One region of the Arthrobacter sp. DNA4 genome, then DNA from elsewhere that is predicted to be linked to it. Evidence: riboswitches for the same ligand, from Rfam matches in the RefSeq annotation. Region 1 holds a riboswitch; the other holds the start of a gene.
What was found. A riboswitch is a leader RNA that binds a small molecule or an ion and turns the genes downstream of it on or off. The one in region 1 is predicted to bind cyclic di-AMP.
Positions count from the first base shown of each region.

Region 2: linked by a shared signal. The riboswitch ahead of NMQ03_RS04230 (C40 family peptidase) and the one ahead of NMQ03_RS20760 (family 16 glycosylhydrolase) in region 1 are both predicted to bind cyclic di-AMP.

Region 1 covers NZ_CP101466.1:4,478,172-4,483,917, forward strand. Annotated here, with positions in the region: gene rplI (50S ribosomal protein L9) at 1-251, opposite strand, end outside; gene rpsR (30S ribosomal protein S18) at 269-508, opposite strand; gene NMQ03_RS20750 (single-stranded DNA-binding protein) at 634-1,209, opposite strand; gene rpsF (30S ribosomal protein S6) at 1,282-1,587, opposite strand; cyclic di-AMP (ydaO/yuaA leader) riboswitch at 1,976-2,127, shown strand; gene NMQ03_RS20760 (family 16 glycosylhydrolase) at 2,131-3,234, shown strand; gene NMQ03_RS20765 (glycosyltransferase family 4 protein) at 3,357-4,550, shown strand; gene NMQ03_RS20770 (oligosaccharide flippase family protein) at 4,547-5,746, shown strand, end outside.
Region 2 covers NZ_CP101466.1:891,592-897,337, forward strand. Annotated here, with positions in the region: gene serC (phosphoserine transaminase) at 1-987, opposite strand, end outside; gene NMQ03_RS04220 (metal-dependent transcriptional regulator) at 1,280-1,981, shown strand; cyclic di-AMP (ydaO/yuaA leader) riboswitch at 2,089-2,331, shown strand; gene NMQ03_RS04225 (M23 family metallopeptidase) at 2,336-3,163, shown strand; cyclic di-AMP (ydaO/yuaA leader) riboswitch at 3,276-3,471, shown strand; gene NMQ03_RS04230 (C40 family peptidase) at 3,542-4,222, shown strand; gene NMQ03_RS04235 (NlpC/P60 family protein) at 4,386-5,177, shown strand; gene NMQ03_RS04240 (HNH endonuclease) at 5,447-5,746, shown strand, end outside.

The DNA of each region.
Region 1 (5,746 bases):
GCCTTGACGACCAGCTTGACCGGCTTGGCGGACAGTGCAGCGGCCTGCTTCTGAGCATCTTCCAGGGAAGCGTGCTCGCGGGCGGCGCGGGCAGCCTTGATGGACTCAACCTGCTTCTCGCCACCCTTCGACCAGGTCAGGGCGAAGTTGCGGGGCAGCAGGTAGTTACGTGCGTAACCGTCCTTGACCTCGACAACATCGTAAGCAGCACCGAGACCGGTGACTTCGTGGGTCAGAATGAGCTTTGCCATGTTAGTTAATCCCTTCCTTAGCCGCGGCCAGCGCCGGAGTAAGGCAGCAGAGCAACTTCGCGGGCGTTCTTGATTGCCTGGGCGATCTTGCGCTGTTCCTGCACCGTGACGCCAGTGACGCGACGGGCGCGGATCTTGCCGCGGTCGGAGATGAACTTGCGCAGCAATGCTACGTCCTTGTAGTCGATGACAGTGATGTCAGCGGCCTTCAAGGGGTTGGACTTTGGTTTGGGCTTACGGAGTTCAGCCTTAGCCATCGTGGAGCTCCTATTCTAGGGAGCCCGTGGATGTTGATCCACGGGATGGTGGTGGTCCGACGGCGGCAGTGCCTTGGGTGCGTGGCGCACCCCTGCAGTCCCGGCGCCGGGCCGATATTTGGGTTTTAGAAGGGAGGTTCGGAATCGGGGCCGTTGCCCCAGCCGCCTGCGTTGGATACACCGGGCGTAGCCCAGGGATCGTCCTGTGCAGCCTGCTGGTTGCCGCCGCCCCAGCCTCCACCGGAGTTGCCACCCTGGTTTCCACCAGAGTTGCCGCCTCCGAAGCCACCGCCGCTGTTGCCGCCGCCGAAGCCGCCGCCACCCTGTCCGCCGGAGCGCTGGGTGCGGTTGACCTTGGCATTGGCGTAGCGCAGGCTGGGGCCGATCTCATCGACCTCAAGCTCGATAACGGTGCGCTTTTCGCCTTCTTTTGTTTCGTAGGAACGGCTCTTCAGGCGGCCGGTCACAATCACCCGCATGCCCTTGGTCAGGGATTCGGCGACGTTCTCGGCTGCTTCACGCCATACGGCAGCGCGGAGGAACAGGGTTTCCCCGTCCTTCCACTCGTTGGACTGACGATCAAAGGTGCGGGGGGTGGAAGCGATGGTGAAGTTCGCTACTGCCGAACCTGACGGTGTGAACCGCAATTCCGGGTCATTGGTGAGGTTACCGATGACCGTAATGGTGGTCTCGCCTGCCATCTACTGCCTCCTTGTTCGATCCTGGGTGAAGAGTGCGTTTCCCGCGGGGTAAAGAATGAAGACGGTGCTGAACTACTCAGCAACAACCTTCTGCTCTTCGGGGCGGGTGATCTTGGTGCGCATGATGGTCTCGTTAAGAGACAGCTGGCGGTCAAGTTCCTTGGCGGTCTCCGGCTTGGCGGTGAAGTTCACCACGGCGTAGATACCTTCGGACTTCTTCTTGATGTCGTAAGCCAGACGGCGACGGCCCCAGATGTCAACCTTTTCGATGGTTCCACCATCGTTGGTGATGACGTTCAGGAACTTCTGAAGCGACGGCTCAACGGTACGCTCTTCGACCTCGGGGTCGATGATTACCATCAATTCGTAAGGACGCATATGTGAACCCACCTCCTTTGGGCTAAGCGGTTACGGCATTTCCGTAACAGGAGGTTCATTTGCGATTCCGTGCAATGCCTTGCCGCCGGAACGGAGGCAGGACGCAGCACAGACTTCAATATCCTAGTGCATTTGGACCCGATAGGCGATTCACGCTTGACCCAAGGCTAGCCCCGCTGGAGGTGGGCAGCAGCCGGAGGTTCAGCCATGTGGAAAACCTGCAGCCAGCGGCGTCCGTTACCAATACACTTTCGCCGACCGGGCAGCGCCACGCCAACGCAGTGAGGTCCGTTACCTAATTGTGATTCTTGGAGCCCTTTCGTGTACGGTCGTCCGGGGGCCGCCCCCAGCCGGCTCCAGTCCCGGATGCCGCCCAACTCTGCCGCGTCCGTGATTAACACCAGATACCAGGCAGAGGCGGGGGACCCGAGCGTCCCGGGCGAGGCCACGTGCCCGCCCTTGGGGTGAAGCCGCAACCCGCGGCCGGATGCCCTCATCCGAACCCGACAGCTAACTCCGCAGGCGATGAGAGGTAGCTTTTCCATGCCCGCACCCCGCAAAGGCAGCGCCAACCCAGCGCACCGTTATCAAAATGAGATAGATCCTGCCGGGACATCCCCGGCCTCCCGGTCCGGTGCTCCAGCCCAGGCGCGCCGTCGCCGGCCTCTTGCCGCCGGTCTTGCCGCAGCACTCCTCGGCGTAGGTTCCCTGGGCCTGGGCCTGACCCACGGTGACGGAACCGCGGATGTGGCGCGGGTGGCAAGTGCAGAGGATGCCGGCAGCGCCGTACCCAGCCAAACTCCGGACGTTCCGGTTCACGCTCCAACGCCCGTCCCCGCAGTCGAAGCCGCTCCTGCTGCCGCTCCTTCCCCGGCAGAGGCACCGGCACCTGCCCCCGCGCCAGTGCCGGCACCCGCCGCGCCTGCCCCTCCCTCCGAATCCCCGATCGCAGTGGCGCCGGCAGCGGCACAGCTGGCCAGCAGCGGGACGCCTGCGCCCGCCGGGGTCCCCGGGAACTGGACCATGACCTTCGCCGACGAGTTCAACGGGGCCGGACTGGACGCCGCGAAGTGGTCCGGCTGCTGGTTCTCCCCCGGCTGCGGAACCATGAACAAGGTCTCCACCAGCCCGGCGAACGTCTCCGTGGCCAACGGGAACCTGGCCCTGGGCCTCAGCTCATCCACCTCCGGCGGACTGGTATCCACCAACCCGAGGGGCGGGGCGGGGACCGGTTTCCAGTTCACCACCGGCTACGTCGAGGCCAGGATCAAGTTCCCGGGCAACGCCAACGGCCTCTACAACTGGCCTGCCTTCTGGACCACCGGACAGTCGTGGCCGGTCACCGGCGAGAATGACATCGCCGAGGTGCTGCAGGCCAGGATGACCGTGAACTACCACTCCGGTTCCGGCTCCCACAACCAGGGCGGCGTGGGCGGCAACTGGGCCAACGAGTACCACACCTTTGGCCTGCACCGGATGCCAAACACCTCGGACGTGTACTTCGACGGCGTAAAGGTCAAGTCCTACCCCACCGACGACGGAAATGCCCCGCAGTACATCGTGCTGAATGTTGGCGCCTCCTCCACGAACCCGGCCTACGGCGCACCGTCCCAGATGATGGTGGACTACGTGCGCGCCTGGCAGTAGCAGGCCACGCACCCAGGTAAGAAGGGCGACGGCGGAACCTCCCGCCGTCGCCCTTTTTCGGCTTCCCTCAAGGTTGCCTAAAGCAACCCTCCGGGGACTATGTGATCCAGTACACTCTTGCAATGAAGCTCCTGTACGTGACGGAAAGCGTGCCCAACCGGGATCCGGAACTGGGGGATGGAAGCTCGATGATCCCGTACGAAGTGATCCTGCACCTCCCCCCTGACGTTGCCGTCACGCTGCTGACCTTCTCGGGTCCTGTTCCGGTTCCGGCAGAAATCAGGAACCGCTGCGATACCGTGTACGAACTGGCCCCGCGGGAAGAACTTTCGGCCTTTGCCCGCTCCATGGGCGGCCTTACGGGACTGGGAAAACACCGGCGGTCCACCCCGTCTGCCCGCGCAGCCGCCGCCCGGTTGTCCGCAAGCCGGGACGCAACCCTGATCCATGGCCCCCACGCCCTTTTCCTGTCCCACTGCATCACCGGTCCCTTGGTGCTGCAGACAGTGGACCCCTGGTCCATCCGGGCCGGCATGGATACCGCGATCGCACGCACCTTCCGGCCCGCCTACCGGCTGCGCGAACAATTGGCCGCCCGCGCTGAGCGGCAGCTGCCGCCCCGGGCCAGGCTCCTGACCGTCGGAGCCCAGGACGCAGCGGCCTGGTCCGCCACGCTCGGCAGGGCGGTCACGAGCATCCCCAACGGCACGGCGGTGGCCACCGGTCCCCGCCGGGAGCGGAAGGCCCCCGTGGTGTGCTTCGCGGGCAGCCTGAACTACGCGCCCAACGCGGACAGCGCGACGGTACTGGTCAACAGGATCGCGCCGCTGGTGTGGCGGGAGGTCCCGGACGCCCGCTTCGTCATCGCAGGGCGGCGCCCCACACCGGCGGTGCAGGCGCTGGCCGGACCCCGGGTGGACATCCTGGCCAACGTGCCTTCCATCCTGGACGTGTTCCAGGGGGCGGATGTGGCGGTTTTCCCGGACGAGCACGGCGTAGGAATCCGGAACTCCGTCCTGGAGGCCCTCGCCGCGGGTCTGCCCGTGGTGGCCACCCCGGTGGCCGCGAGGGAACTTCCCGCGCATCCGCTGCTGGCCGTTCGGGACAGCCAGGATGCACTTGTCCGCGAGGTGGTGGAACACCTCACCGCTCCCAAGCAACCGCCCGGGCCTTCCCACGGCGCTGCGGGAACGGCGGCCGCAGGCGCAGTCCGCACCTGGGACACCGTGGCAGGCGAATACCTGGCGGAAGTCCATGCGGCCATGGCTGGTTTATCCCCCGCGGGGGAGCTTACCCGGACGAACAGGCAACCATGACGTACGCGCCGGGGGAACTGGAGCGCAAGGGAGTCCGGGGAGCCCTGTGGCAGGGGCTCGCCTTCGCCTCGGGCAGGGTGATCGTGCTGGTGACCACGGTGGTCCTGGCACGGCTGCTCTCGCCTGAGGAATACGGCCTGGTCGCCCTGGCGCTGGTGCTGATGGCCTACGCCGAAACCATCGCCGATGCCGGGGTGGGACAGGCCTTGGTTTACCTGCCCAAGACACCGGTCATCGCCAGATCGGCGCTGCTGCTTTCCGTTGCCCTGGGCGCAGTGCTGGCCTTGGCCGCCCTGCTTGCTGCTGACGCGGTGGAGGACCTTCTTGGGCTGGACGGCGTGGCCCCGCTGGTGCAGGTCCTTGGCGTTTCGGTGTTTGCCACGGCCTGCGGCGCCGTCCCGGAAGCCATCATGCGCCGGGACCTGAAGTTCAGGCAGCTCACGGCGGCTCCGGTACTGCGCGCCGCAACCATGGGAACGGTGACCCTTTACCTGGCGTTCACCGGCCACGGCGCCTGGTCACTCGCCGTCGGAACGGCTGCCGGGTCCGTGGCCTATGCCGCCACCTGCTGGTTCCTGGTCCGCCGCGAGGCGCCCTGGCAAATCTGGCGTGTGAGCAAAAGCGCCATCGGGGAAAACGTCCGCTTCGGCGCTCCCGTGGTAAGCAGCACCATGCTTGCCAGGGCGATCTTCGACGTCGATTACCTGGTCATCGGCATTGTGCTGGGCGCACACGCCCTGGGTCTCTATACCCTCGCGTTCCGGCTGCCGGAGGCCCTGATCCTGAACGTGTTCTTTGTCCTGTCCACCGTCCTGTTCCCCCTGTACACGCAGGTCCGGGGCGACCGGCAGCGGCTGCGGGACGGCTACCTGAAGAGTGTCACCGTGCAGGCGCTGTACGGCATCACGGCAGGTGTGGGCCTGGCCGTGGTGGCACCCGTCCTGGTCCCGGTCCTTTTCGGGCAGCAATGGGAGGAATCGGTCACGCCCCTGGTATTCCTGGCCCTGTACGCGGCCGCCCGCTCCCTGGGCGCCGGGGCCAATGATGTCTACAAGGCGATGGGCCGCCCCGGTCTGTCCATCTGGATCTCCGTGGTCCGCCTGGTGGTCCTCCTCCCGGCCCTGATCTTCGCCACCCAGTGGGGCATCGTAGGTGTCGCCTGCGCCCAGATGGTGGTGGCCGTGGTCTTCGCCTTC
Region 2 (5,746 bases), 970 kb from region 1:
GCGCAGGATCTTCGCCACAACTGCCGCATCAACCGTTTCGTCGAAGTCGATGGTGGCGATGACGTTGGAGCGTTCCTCCGGGTTGGCCACGAACGGGGTGGCGAAGTCGGAAGCCTCGGCCCAGCTGTAGATGCGCCCTGCGGAGTCAGCGGTGCGCGCGGCGGCAAAGTCCAGGCCGCCGTTGGAGTTCAGCCACTGGACCTGGGCGTCCAGGGTGACCAGTGTGGACAGCGAGGGCGTGTTGTACGTCTGGTTCAGGCGGGAGTTGTCGATGGCGGTCTGGAGGTCCAGGAAATCCGGGATCCAGCGGCCGCTGGCCTTGACCTGCGCGGCACGCTCGATGGCGGCGGGGGAGAACAGGCCAAGCCAGAGGCCTCCGTCGGAGGCGAAGTTCTTTTGCGGGGCGAAGTAGTAGACGTCGCTCTGCGCAATGTCCACGTCCAGGCCGCCGGCCGCCGAGGTGGCGTCCACCAGCACGAGCGATCCCTCGTCAGCTCCGGAGACGCGCGCGACCGGGGCCGCCACACCGGTGGAGGTCTCGTTCTGCGGCCAGGCATAGACGTCCACGCCGGCCTCGGCCTGCGCTGCCGGACGGGTGCCGGGCTCGGACTTGATGATCGAGGAGGCCTCCAGGAAGGGCGCCTTGTTGGTGGCTGCGGCGAACTTTGACCCGAACTCACCGAAGGAGAGGTGCTGGGCCTTCTTCTCCACCAGGCCAAAGCTTGCGATGTCCCAGAAGGCCGTGGAGCCGCCAACGCCGAGGACCACCTCATACCCCTCCGGGGCACGGAAGAACCGGCTCAGCCCGTCGCGGACCGATCCGACCAGGTTCTTGACCGGCGCCTGGCGGTGCGAGGTGCCGAGGATGGTCTTGGACGCTGCTGCCAGGGCATCGATCTGTTCCTGGCGGACCTTTGACGGGCCGGCGCCGAACCGCCCGTCCTTGGGCAGGAGGTCGGCGGGGATCGTGATGCTGGTGTCGCTCACAGGTGCTCCAATTCGGCGGGGACGAAAACTTTGGTCCGGACGGGCGGGTAAGGGGTGGCCGCAGCGCGCGATGGCTGCGCGGAAGGCCTGTTCCATTCTGCCTGAAGGGCAGTGGGTGCGGGAGCCGGAGGGGGCAAAGTCCAGACAATGAGACGGTCCCGTTCGTGGGTGGCTGCCCGGGGCCAGCTATTCGGACAAAGTCAAAATAGGCTAAGCTAGCCCCGGACTACCTCGCGGGAACAGGCGGTACGGTGGGACAACGCAAGGTACTGCGCTCGAGGAGCTGAGCTGGATGACGGATCTGATCGACACTACGGAGATGTACCTCAGGACCATCCTGGAGCTTGAGGAAGAAAACATCGTTGCCCTTCGGGCCCGTATCGCCGAGCGTCTGCGCCACTCCGGCCCCACGGTGTCCCAGACCATCGGCAGGATGGAACGCGACGGACTCGTCGTCGTCTCCGGCGACAGGCACCTTGAACTCACGGACACGGGCCGCAAGCGGGCCACCGAAGTCATGCGCAAGCACCGGCTGGCCGAACGCCTGCTGGCTGACGTTATCGGTCTGGACTGGGCCTACGTGCACGACGAAGCCTGCCGCTGGGAACACGTCATGAGCGAGCGCGTTGAGCGGCGCATCTACGAGATGCTGGACCACCCCACCGAATCGCCCTACGGCAACCCGATCCCCGGCCTCGCTGCCCTGGGCGGACAACCGGCCACCGGCTTCCCCGACGGAGCCATCAGCCTGGTGGAGGCCATGAAGGGATACGGTCCCGCCTCTGCAGTGACCATCAGCCGGCTGGCTGAGCCAATCCAGGTGGAGCCGGAACTGCTGGCGCAACTGGACGAAGGCGGGATCCGGCCCGGCGCTGCCGTTGGGCTGGAACGCGTGGGAGATTACATCTCCGTGCGGGTGTCCGGAATCGAAGGTGCGCTGGAGTTGCCGCCTGAGGTAGCCGCGCATGTTTTTGTCGCTGTTAAGCAGCCCTGAGCCGCGTCCCAATACCCCAGCGCAGAGCTTCCACGCAAAGATAACGGAATTGTTACCTAGGGTCTTAAGGCCCTATAGTGGAAGCAATCGTTGATACTTAAGCGTTACCCGATCCGGAGCCGAGCTCTGCCAGCGGATCGGGTGCACGAGTCGTTACTGGCAGAGGCGGGGGAACCACAATTGGCAGCGGGGGACTGCCTTGGGGTGAAGTCCGTCAGCAGCAAGCCTCTCCAGCGAAGGATTCTTCCGGGAATACCCCTGTGCAGAAGCTTGCCCATGACGGGCCGGGTCTTTGATCTCTCTGACCCGAATCCGACAGCTAACTCCGCAGGCTTTTCCAGAGAGGAACCCTTCTTGACCACGCAGACCTCCCGGGGCCGCCGCCGCGCCGCAGGCCCCCCTTCGGCACCCCGGGTTGTCGAAGATGTCGCAGCGGAGCGTCCCCGCGATCTGCATCGCGATGCGCGCCGCCGCCGGGGTCCGTTCCGGCAGGTGACGGAGTTCGCCGCCGCCAGTGGCATTGGCCAGAAAGCTGGAATCGCCCTGGCCGCCACCGGCCTGGTTCTGACGGTCACAGTGCCCGCCACCAGCCCCGTCATGGCCACGGATGCCGCCGGCAACGCGCCATTGGCAGCCTCCGCCGTCAGCCCGCAGCCCCAGATTTCCGCTGATGTTGGCGCCCAAATCGACTTCAGCCGTTCGGCAGTGGTGACCCAGGCCGACCCCGACGGGAAGCTGAAGCAGCTCCTGAGCGCCCAGTCCGCCGGCTCCGTCACGCGGGCCGCCTCGGCCGGCACCCTGGCCGCACCGCTGGCATCCCTCACCACCGCCTCGCCCTTTGGTTACCGCGTGAGCCCCATCACCGGCGGCTCCGGAGACTTCCACCGCGGCCAGGACTTCGTGGCACAGTGCGGAACGTCCGTCCTGGCGGCCGCGACCGGCACCGTGACCTTCGCGGGCTGGCACCAGTATGGCGGTGGAAACCGGGTGGTCATCGACCACGGCAACGGGCTGGAGACCACCTACAACCACCTGTCGTCGTTCAACGTCAAGGTGGGCCAGACCGTCTCCCGTGGCGAGGTTGTGGCACTCAGCGGCACCACGGGCGCATCCACCGGCTGCCACCTGCACTTTGAGGTCCAGGTCAACGGCGAAGTGGTCGATCCCATGGGCTGGCTGTAGCCGAATGATTGTCCACTCTCAGATCGCAGGGACCTGCCGTGACCTGAATGTGACATTGAAACAAAACTGCTGTACCGTCTAACTCGCGTCAACTTTTCCGAAGTTGACGCTCTTGAGTGGATTGCCTAACTCTGCCACCGCTCAAGGTCCGTTCGCATTTCATCGTCTGGCAGGGGCGGGGGAACCAATTTTGGCCTTCATTTCCTGAAGGCCTTGGGGTTAAGTCATGAGCTTCCCAGGAAGCAGAGTGGCCGGGTGACTCCCATCCGAATCCGACAGCTCACCTCGCAGGCATTGGGAGAGGCTACCTTCGTGTCTTCACGCCATAATTCTGCGCGCCACCGTGCGCAAACGGTTCGCATTAACCCCCTGGACGCCGTGTCCAAGGCCGTCAGTGCAAATGCCGGGACCGTAGGCCGCCAGGCTGCCGTTGTGGCAGCCGCGTCGGGCCTCATCCTGAGCATGGGCCTGCCCGCCACCGCAGCTGACACCACCGCTGGTGTCTCCGCATCCACCGAGTCCGGTTCGGCCCAGACGGCCCTCGCCGTCACTGCCGCCCCCACGGCTACGGTTTCCTTCGAACGTCCCGTCGTCAAGACCACCGCCGCTCCAAAGGTGGAAGCGGTGCGTCCGCAGTCCACCGCGCCGGCCGAGCGCGACGCCGCTGCCACCGCAGGCCAGGACGCTGCCCCTGCCGCCAAGGCTGCCGAGACTGTCTCCGCCGCAACCTCCGGCATTGCAGCAATCGCCTACACCGGCATCGGCCACTCCTACGTGTGGGGCGGCACCAGCCCCGTCACCGGCTGGGACTGCTCCGGGTTCGTCCAGTGGGTCTACGCCCAGGCCGGGATCAGCATCCCCCGCACCAACGCGTGGAACATCATGACCCCCACCTCCACCCCGCAGCCGGGCGACGTTGTTGTCCAGAACGGCGGCGCGCACGTGGGCATCTACGTCGGCAACGGCATGATGGTCAGCGCACTCAACCCTTCCCAGGGCACGCTGCTCCACTCGCCTGCAGCCACCGGTACCTCGTCGTACTACCACCTCAACAAGTAGTTCTTGGGCTTCATGCTCCAAGGGCTATTTCTTTGCCCAAAGCTTTTTCGCTAGAAACCACATCCCCGTTCGGAATGCGCCGGCTTGCCCCCAAGATGCCGGCGCGTCCAGTTCCCTTTGCCTGCCTACCCGCGGTTCGAAGGAAAAACGAAAGAGAGAACTGATGACGACTCGTGCTACCGCACGGCACCGCGCCGAGGTCACCAAAACCAACTCGATCGCTGTCATTGCCAAAGCTGTCAGCGACAATGCCGGTGGCATGGGCCGCCAGGCTGCTGTCATCGCTGCTGCTTCCGGTCTGGTCCTGACCAGTGGCATCGCGGCCAACGCTGCCGACACCAACGTCAAGCGCGATTCCGCTCCTGCATCCCAGCTGGAAGTTGAATCCGTCGTCGACGCCCCGATTTCCGCGGCTTCCACTATTTCCATCAGCTACGAGAAGCCTGCGGTTACCACCACGCCGGCACCCGTCGTTGAGCCTGAGCCCGAGGTTCAGGTACAGGAAGCTGCTCCTGCCGCCCAGCCGGCTGCTGCTCCTGCCGCCCAGCCGGCTGCTGCTCCCAAGGTCACCGCCAAGGTTGCAACCGCTGCCGCTCCGGCCGCACCGGCAGGCCAGGCTTCGGCCAGCGGCAAGGGTGCTGCCATCCTTTCCGCCGCTTACGCCCAGCTCGGCGTGCACCAAGACTGCACCATGCTGGTGACCAACGCACTGGCCGCCGTCGGCATCCACTTCCACGACTGGCCGGTTGGCTACCTGTCGCTGGGTGACACTGTGCCCATGTCCCAGGCCCAGGCCGGTGACCTGCTGTACTACGCTGACGGTGGCGGAGGTATGGCTCACATTGCCGTTTACGCCGGAAACGGGATGGCCGTCCACGGCGGCTTCAACGGCAACGACACCGTGGTCTTCAGCGCCAATGTTGGCTCTGGCGCGGTTGCCATCCGCGTACGTTAGGCAGTCCTGGGGCGGCCTGATCCAACGCCGCCCGCGAATTGCTGTAAGGGACCCCCGCCGCCAGGCGGGGGTCCCTTGCGCTTTAACGGGTTCCCCCAGTGGCGCCCCTTGCCTTTCCCGTCTTCGTGCCCCGGTTGGGCTCCGGGGGCGGCGATTACCTGATTTTGCACTTCTTTGTTTACTCTTGTGATGTCGATCCATAGCCCGGACATGCCGAGGGCAGCCGGCCCTCGTGCCCCTGCCGGGTGCGGCCGTGAAGAGGTAAGTGCATGCGCACTCTCGTTTTGAATGCTGGATATGAACCGCTGGCGGTTATCACTTTCCGCCGGGCGCTGGTGCTTGTGCTCACGGGCAAGGCAAGCGTGGTGGCCGAAGGGGATGACCCGGTGGTAGGGCCCACCGACGTCCTGGGCCGCCCGTCCGTGATCCTCCTCAACCGCTACATACGGCCCCGGTACAACCACTCGACGGCAGTCAGCCGCAGGGGTGTGCTCCGGCGCGACGGACATAAATGTGCCTACTGCGGCAAGGCGGCGCACACAATCGATCACGTTCACCCGAAGTCGCGG